DNA from 2 places in the Paenibacillus sp. FSL R7-0048 genome. Region 2 is predicted to be linked to the other one. Evidence: riboswitches for the same ligand, from Rfam matches in the RefSeq annotation. Region 2 holds a riboswitch; the other holds the start of a gene.
What was found. A riboswitch is a leader RNA that binds a small molecule or an ion and turns the genes downstream of it on or off. The one in region 2 is predicted to bind cyclic di-AMP.
Positions count from the first base shown of each region.

Region 1: linked by a shared signal. The riboswitch ahead of NSQ91_RS00545 (C40 family peptidase) and the one ahead of NSQ91_RS17380 (APC family permease) in region 2 are both predicted to bind cyclic di-AMP.

Region 1 covers NZ_JBBORF010000001.1:112,939-116,247, forward strand. The annotation lists gene NSQ91_RS00535 (GNAT family N-acetyltransferase) at 1-107, opposite strand, end outside; gene NSQ91_RS00540 (C40 family peptidase) at 297-788, opposite strand; cyclic di-AMP (ydaO/yuaA leader) riboswitch at 794-936, opposite strand; gene NSQ91_RS00545 (C40 family peptidase) at 1,299-1,727, opposite strand; cyclic di-AMP (ydaO/yuaA leader) riboswitch at 1,785-1,923, opposite strand; gene NSQ91_RS00550 (hypothetical protein) at 2,142-2,972, opposite strand; gene NSQ91_RS00555 (M1 family metallopeptidase) at 2,984-3,309, opposite strand, start outside.
Region 2 covers NZ_JBBORF010000001.1:3,897,848-3,901,156, forward strand. The annotation lists gene NSQ91_RS17375 (iron-hydroxamate ABC transporter substrate-binding protein) at 1-61, opposite strand, end outside; gene NSQ91_RS17380 (APC family permease) at 265-2,082, opposite strand; cyclic di-AMP (ydaO/yuaA leader) riboswitch at 2,207-2,366, opposite strand; gene NSQ91_RS17385 (disulfide oxidoreductase) at 2,561-3,025, opposite strand; gene NSQ91_RS17390 (DsbA family protein) at 3,022-3,309, opposite strand, start outside.

The sequences.
Region 1 (3,309 bases), 3.8 Mb from region 2:
ATCCAGCCATAAATATTATATGGAGGCGTATAGCTCCACTTACAAATAGCTTCTCCGTGAATTGCCTCCATAGGAACTACATGAAAAGTTACCGAGGGATTTATCATAAAGTCAACGATCTCCTTTCACGAGGACATTGCTATATTACTAATTATATACAAAATGGGGGAGGTTCGACTCAGAAACTTTATATGAGAGGAATGTTTTACAAATTATGAGAGGGGTAAATAAGTAATAAGACAAAAAAACAAGCTCTCCTCCAAGAGTTACCTTGGAAAAGAGCCTATGTACGTTACTTATTGAACATCATCATTGTCTTCCGATTCAGCAGCAACCGATTGGTAAGCGTCTGTGCTCATAATGCGCTTAGCACCAACGTAGCGTTTCACGTAGTAGCTATCACTCAGAGAGCTAATCGTAACACCGCGTGAGGTAGAAGCGTGTGCGAACTTACCTTCACCGACATAAATGCCGACATGGGAGACACCTTTGCCACTTGTATTGAAGAATACAAGATCTCCGGCTCTTATATCATCACGGGAGATTGCTGTGCCCATTTGATATTGGGAACCTGATTGGTGTGGAAGGTTAATGCCAATCTTATCAAACACATACATTGTAAATCCGGAGCAATCAAATCCGTTAGTGGATATACCGCCGGATACGTATTTAGTACCGATGGCCTTGTCAATCACTTTATCCATTTTGGAATCTGCGAAAGCGCTTCCTGCTCCGATGGTGAGGATGATGGAAAAGCTTAGTACTGCTGCTGCTAACTTCTTCTTCAAAAGTGTATACCCCTTCCAAATGCCTACGAGGTTAGCTTAAGGGTTCGGTTGAAGGTCCCCTATGACCCCTCTATATAATGGAGGTCAATTCACCCAAAGTTGGTTCCCCCGTTTTCCTAATAGTTAGGAAACTCGGCTCATACTGTTGATTAGGATTAGCTTGTAATCAATACATGACAAAACCTTTGTAAATAACAACTTAATGATTACAAAAATGTTACTAAAATCTCACTGCGCTAATTGTAACAAACAGAAAGCCGCTTGGCAATCGTTTTTAACATATTAATGCAGAAAAATTGGCATTTTTACGGTAGAAAGGCATATGTAAGCGTTAATAATGACCTAATTTTTAATATAATTGCAATTTTTATCAAATAAACGTGTTTCAATTGGGCTCTAATAGTGTAAAAATATATTATGGAAAAAAGAAAAACCCGAATTTGATTACGGGAATAATCAGATTCAGGTTCATATAGTTGTAATTATGAGGTTATAGTTGTGAGGAAGGTTTCAATCGAAGGCTACAGCTTGATAAGCTGAAGTACTCATTACTCTTTTAGCGCCAACATAACGATTGGCCCAGTAGGCCTGACTGAGTGAAGTGATGGTCACTCCACGCGAAGAGGACGATTGTGCGAATTTTCCGTTTCCAACATAAATGCCGACATGGGATACTCCATTGCCAAGTGTGTTAAAGAACACTAGGTCACCAGAACGCAGATTGCTTTTGGATACAGCAGTTCCAACGCTATATTGAGCTTTTGATGTACGAGGTAAAGTAAGACCCACATTCTTGAATACATATTTTGTAAATCCAGAGCAATCAAATCCGGCAGTGCTTGTACCTCCGGTTTTATAGGCAACTCCAATAGTCTTTGAGATTACAGTGTCCATCTTAGAGTCGGCAAAGGCGCTTCCTCCACCAATAGATAATGCCATTACAAGTCCTAGCGCCGCAGCGACGCATTTTTTTCTTAAATTATGTCTTTTCAAAAGATGTACTCCTTCCAAGGCCTGCGAGGTTAGCTTAAGGGTTCGGTAGAAGATTCCCTATGATCCCTGTAAAGCGAGATCAATTCACCCAAAATATGGTTCCCCCACTTCCCGGTGCAAAGGAATTAGGCGTGTTAAGCACCAAGAGAATGACGTTTCGACAGTTACACTTACGATAAATACATTTAGTTATGTAGGAATCGTTTCAATTGATTACAAAATTGTTACTAATAGCACAGGACTTATTGTAACAGAGCTTTTATGATTTTGCAAATACTCTTAAGTTATCCGTAATGAGAAAAAGTCCCAGCTCCTGAATACAGGAATTGGGACCTTTTTATTATGTCAAATAAGGTTAATTTATTGTGGAAATGCTTTGCTACACCATAGATGATATTGTGCAGAGATTCCCCACATTTTTAAGAGCGTAGAAGGTAGTGGTGAGATTTGCCGTATTATAAGTGCCGGCAGGCCGGGACAGAACAGACCCGTCAGTCCGCACACTAGCAGTAAGAGCAAGCCTCCCGCACCAAGTACAATGGAAACACCTATAGCAGGAATCAGTGACCGCAAGCAGATGAACAGTGAGGAGAACATTCCTGTACCGCCGGTGTAACCAAACTGCATATATAGAAGAAACAGGCGCACGATAAAAATATATATAAGCCATGCCAATACGTATGGTACTAAATGAAGTAACAAAGTGTAGTTAAACAAAGAGGATAAGAACAGCCCGTACATTTTTGGAGCAAGCCAGTAAAGCGGCAGCAGGGTCAGAACCCATTCGATTAGGCTAAAGACTAAGACAGGTAGTCCATAGATCTTCATGCCAGGGAAAAAGAACAGTCCGCGCTCGCCCCTTCGCTCCTGGTGGAGCTCATGCAGCAATCCTGCCCTTATGAAAGGAGAAAGCAGAAGTCGCAAGACAACAAGTCCTAGAAGCATCCATAACCAAGTGCGTATCGCAGGGTCAGTATTCAAGCTGAACTGTCCCTCGATATAATACAACAGTCTGCCCATACCGCTGCCGCCGGCGTCTTTATCTGGATAGCGCAGTAGAATTGGAATAATAGCAGATCGGATGAAACCATACATAAAGTAGCCCCAGAGCAGTCGGTAGATGAAGAGCAGAATTAAAATATAAAATTGCTCCTTCATGCTTTGCCAGCCGCGGGTTATCGATGTTCTCACAATCATTCACCTCACCAGACAAGAGTTCCGAGCACGGTTTCAAGTAGTTTAGTTACACTTAACGTCCAGCGAGAGAGCGTCTTGTGCTCTATTTCCGCCAGCCTAAAGTTGTTTAAATGTTTGCTCTCCAATAAGATGGAATGCTCAGGGTCAATCTCAGCAGAGAGAAGAGGCTTATCGCTTAACAATTGAAACGTAGTCTCTGCTCCTTCACCGTTCCAGACCCGCTGCACCGAAGAGCTGTCGGCGAATGTGAATTTCACGGGAACATCATCGTAATGGCTCCCTTTATTTGAAATCTTCACTAATGATTCGTAGCTTTGAGCATCGCCGCTGT
Region 2 (3,309 bases):
CTATTAGTCCGCTCATCGTCACTTTCATGCTTCCTGATCTTTTTCTGTTAAGCCAAAACATTAAAAACCCTCCTATATGTAACTGCTTTGATATTCAAAGGTGACCTTTACCTCTGCTTCACTTTTAAATGATATTGATTCTCATTCTCTGTGTCAACATATAAATTTCAAATTCTGTGGATTTGCAACAATTTCCTTCATATAAAATACAAAAGAGGTTATATTCCGAACGTTCCGGATATAACCTCATCTTTAATCTTCTACTTATTTATTTAAATGATACGGGACAGTCGCTACTACAACGTCCTTTTGATTCATTAGATACGAGCGGATTAAAAAGCTGGTCTGATTATGAAGCACGGCTTGCCACCAATGTTTGGTAATAAACTGTGGAATCAAAATCGTGATGTGATCCGTCGCAGCGGTCTTCCACTCTACCGTATCGATAAACTTCACTAACGGACGAATGATACTACGATATCTGGAACGAAGAACAATCAGGCGTACACCTGGATTCCATTCCTCCCACCGTTGCTCCATCTTATGAATGTCTTCTTCATCAAAGCCTACATACACAGCAACAACATTATCTGTTAGAGACTTCGCATAGCTGATGGAATGTAATACAGCACGTGTAACCCCTGCAACAGGAACAACTACAGTACTTCCTTTAATTACAGGTTTATCAGTAGCCGGACATATACGCAGTTGATCCGCAGTATTCAAATAATGCTTATGAATACGGTGGAACACGAACATTACAGCAGGTAAGAAAATGAATGCCATCCATACGCTCGAGAATTTAGTAATGATAAATATAAGCGTAATCGTCAATGTAGTCAGCATACCGATGGTATTTACTACAAATCTTTTCACCCATCCAGCGGGTCTTGTTTTGATCCAATGCACCATCATCCCCAGTTGGGATAAGGTAAAAGGAATGAACACGCCTACCGCATATAGTGGAATCAAACCTTCCGTATTCCCATGGAATGCAGTCACAAGTATGATAGACATAACTCCTAGAAAAATAATGCCGTTTGAGAAGCCCAGGCGGTCACCACGGACCATAAATGCATGTGGCAGATATTTATCTTTTGCAAACATAAAGGCGAGCAGCGGAAACGCTGAATATGCTGTATTAGCTGCCAAGAACAAAATCACTGCTGTAATCCCTTGAATGAAAAAGTACAATCCGCCACGGCCAAAGGTCGATTCAGCGATCTGAGAGACAACCGTAGCCTTTTCATCTGGCACAATCCCATACCAATATGCCAGCACAGTGATTCCGGTAAACATAAAGCCAAGGATAAGTCCCATGATCATTAGCGTCTTGGCTGCATTTTTCTCAGCCGGTGCCTTAAAGTTTGGGATCGCATTAGATACGGCCTCAACCCCCGTTAGGGCTGAACAACCAGAGCTAAACGCTTTTAATAGTAGAAACAAACTTACATTAGATACGGCGCTGCCTATTTCAGGAACATTCGCATGCGCGCCACCCATTGCATATTTAACGATACCGGAGATAATCAGAACAACAATCGAAACCACAAACAAATACACTGGAATTGCGATAAATGAAGCCGATTCAGTCACTCCGCGAAGATTAATGATTGTTAATAAAACGATAACAGATACAGCGATGAGAACAGTATGATTATGAAGACTTGGAAAAGCCGATGTGATCGCATCCGTCCCTGCCGAGGCACTAACCGCTACGGTAAGAATGTAATCCACCAATAATGAACCCCCAGCGAGCAGCCCTGTCGGAATACCAAGATTACTCTTGGCTACGATATAAGCTCCGCCTCCTTGCGGATAAGCAAAAATCGTCTGCCGATAGGATAAAATCAGGATGGCCAGCAGGCCCAATACGGCTAATGCAATTGGCAGGGAATACCAGATGGCAGTAAACCCGGCAGCCACTAGTACAATCAGAATTTGTTCCGTTCCGTAGGCTACAGACGAGAGCGCATCAGAAGACAGAACAGCCAGTGCTTTAACCTTGGATAACTTTTCATGATCGAGTTCATTCGACTTCATCGGACGTCCGATCAATAGTCGTTTTACCTTGCTTACCATGGTGGATACAGTTCCTTTCTTTGGGAGCTGAAACGGAATTTCCGTGCGCTGTTTTCATCGGTGGATTTCATAAATGCAGACACAAAAATAAGCATACGGAAATGATCCGCATGCTTATGCATGGTCATTTTCCCACCTTGCTTACGAGGTTAGCTGGCGGATTCGGGCTGTGGTTATAGCCCTACGGTAGAGGTCTGTTCGACCCGGTTCCGATTCACCCCATTGGCATGAATGCCAAGTTTGGTTCCCCCGTTTTTCCTAAGAAAATTCAGCGCATATTCAACTTCTCACAAGGTCTAATATTAGTCTACAAAGTGCCTACAGTAAAGCGTTGAAAAAAATGAAAAAAGAATGAAAAAACATCCAATAAGCTCAAATATAGCGTCTTATTGGATGCTCTCTTTCATTATCTTCAATTATCCCTCTAGCCCGTGATTTTAATACCTTTTCAGCTTTTTTGTAACTTCCAAAGTAAAAACTAAAATCCTAAGCTCTCCTCAGCATCTACTTCAATCACTTCTTCTTCCCTACGTCCATACCAAAGAAGGAGACTTATTAGAGCAAACGCTATTAAAGCTAACAAAGGAATCGTTATAAATCCGAAGTAGTTCAAGTAATCTTTATTACAAGGAACACCAACTGTACAAGGTAGAACTTTACTTAATGCTGGAATCTTCTGTTCCGCATAATGATAGATTGAGATACTGCCACCAATCAAACTTAATGGAAGCACATAAGGAATGATGCGCTTATCTCCACGGAAAGTGGCAATTCCCAACAAAAATAACTGCGGATACATAAAAATCCGCTGAAACCAGCAAAGCTTACAAGGTTCATACTTCAAGACTTCACTTAAATACAAGCTACCAGCTACAGCAACCAAAGAGACGAACCAGGCCAGATAGAGGCAGTTACGCTTGCAAAAAGATAGGAATTTTGTCACTTTGCCTCCACTGCTTTTGCGGCGGTGTTAATTTCAGATGTAATCGCTTCAATATCGAAAGGTTCAGCCGTTTTCACTCCATTAATGTAGAGCGAAGGCGTAGTTGTCACGCCTGCGTCAGTTGCCAACTGAATGTCTTTCTTCAGCTCATCTGCATAAGTTTTCTCTTGGATGTCTTTACGCAACAGATCGTAATCGATCGCTAATTTCTCTTTTTCAGCAAGGCTTACCAAGAAATCCTCAGTGGCCCATTCCACGCTCTCATCCCCTTGCTGCGCATACAC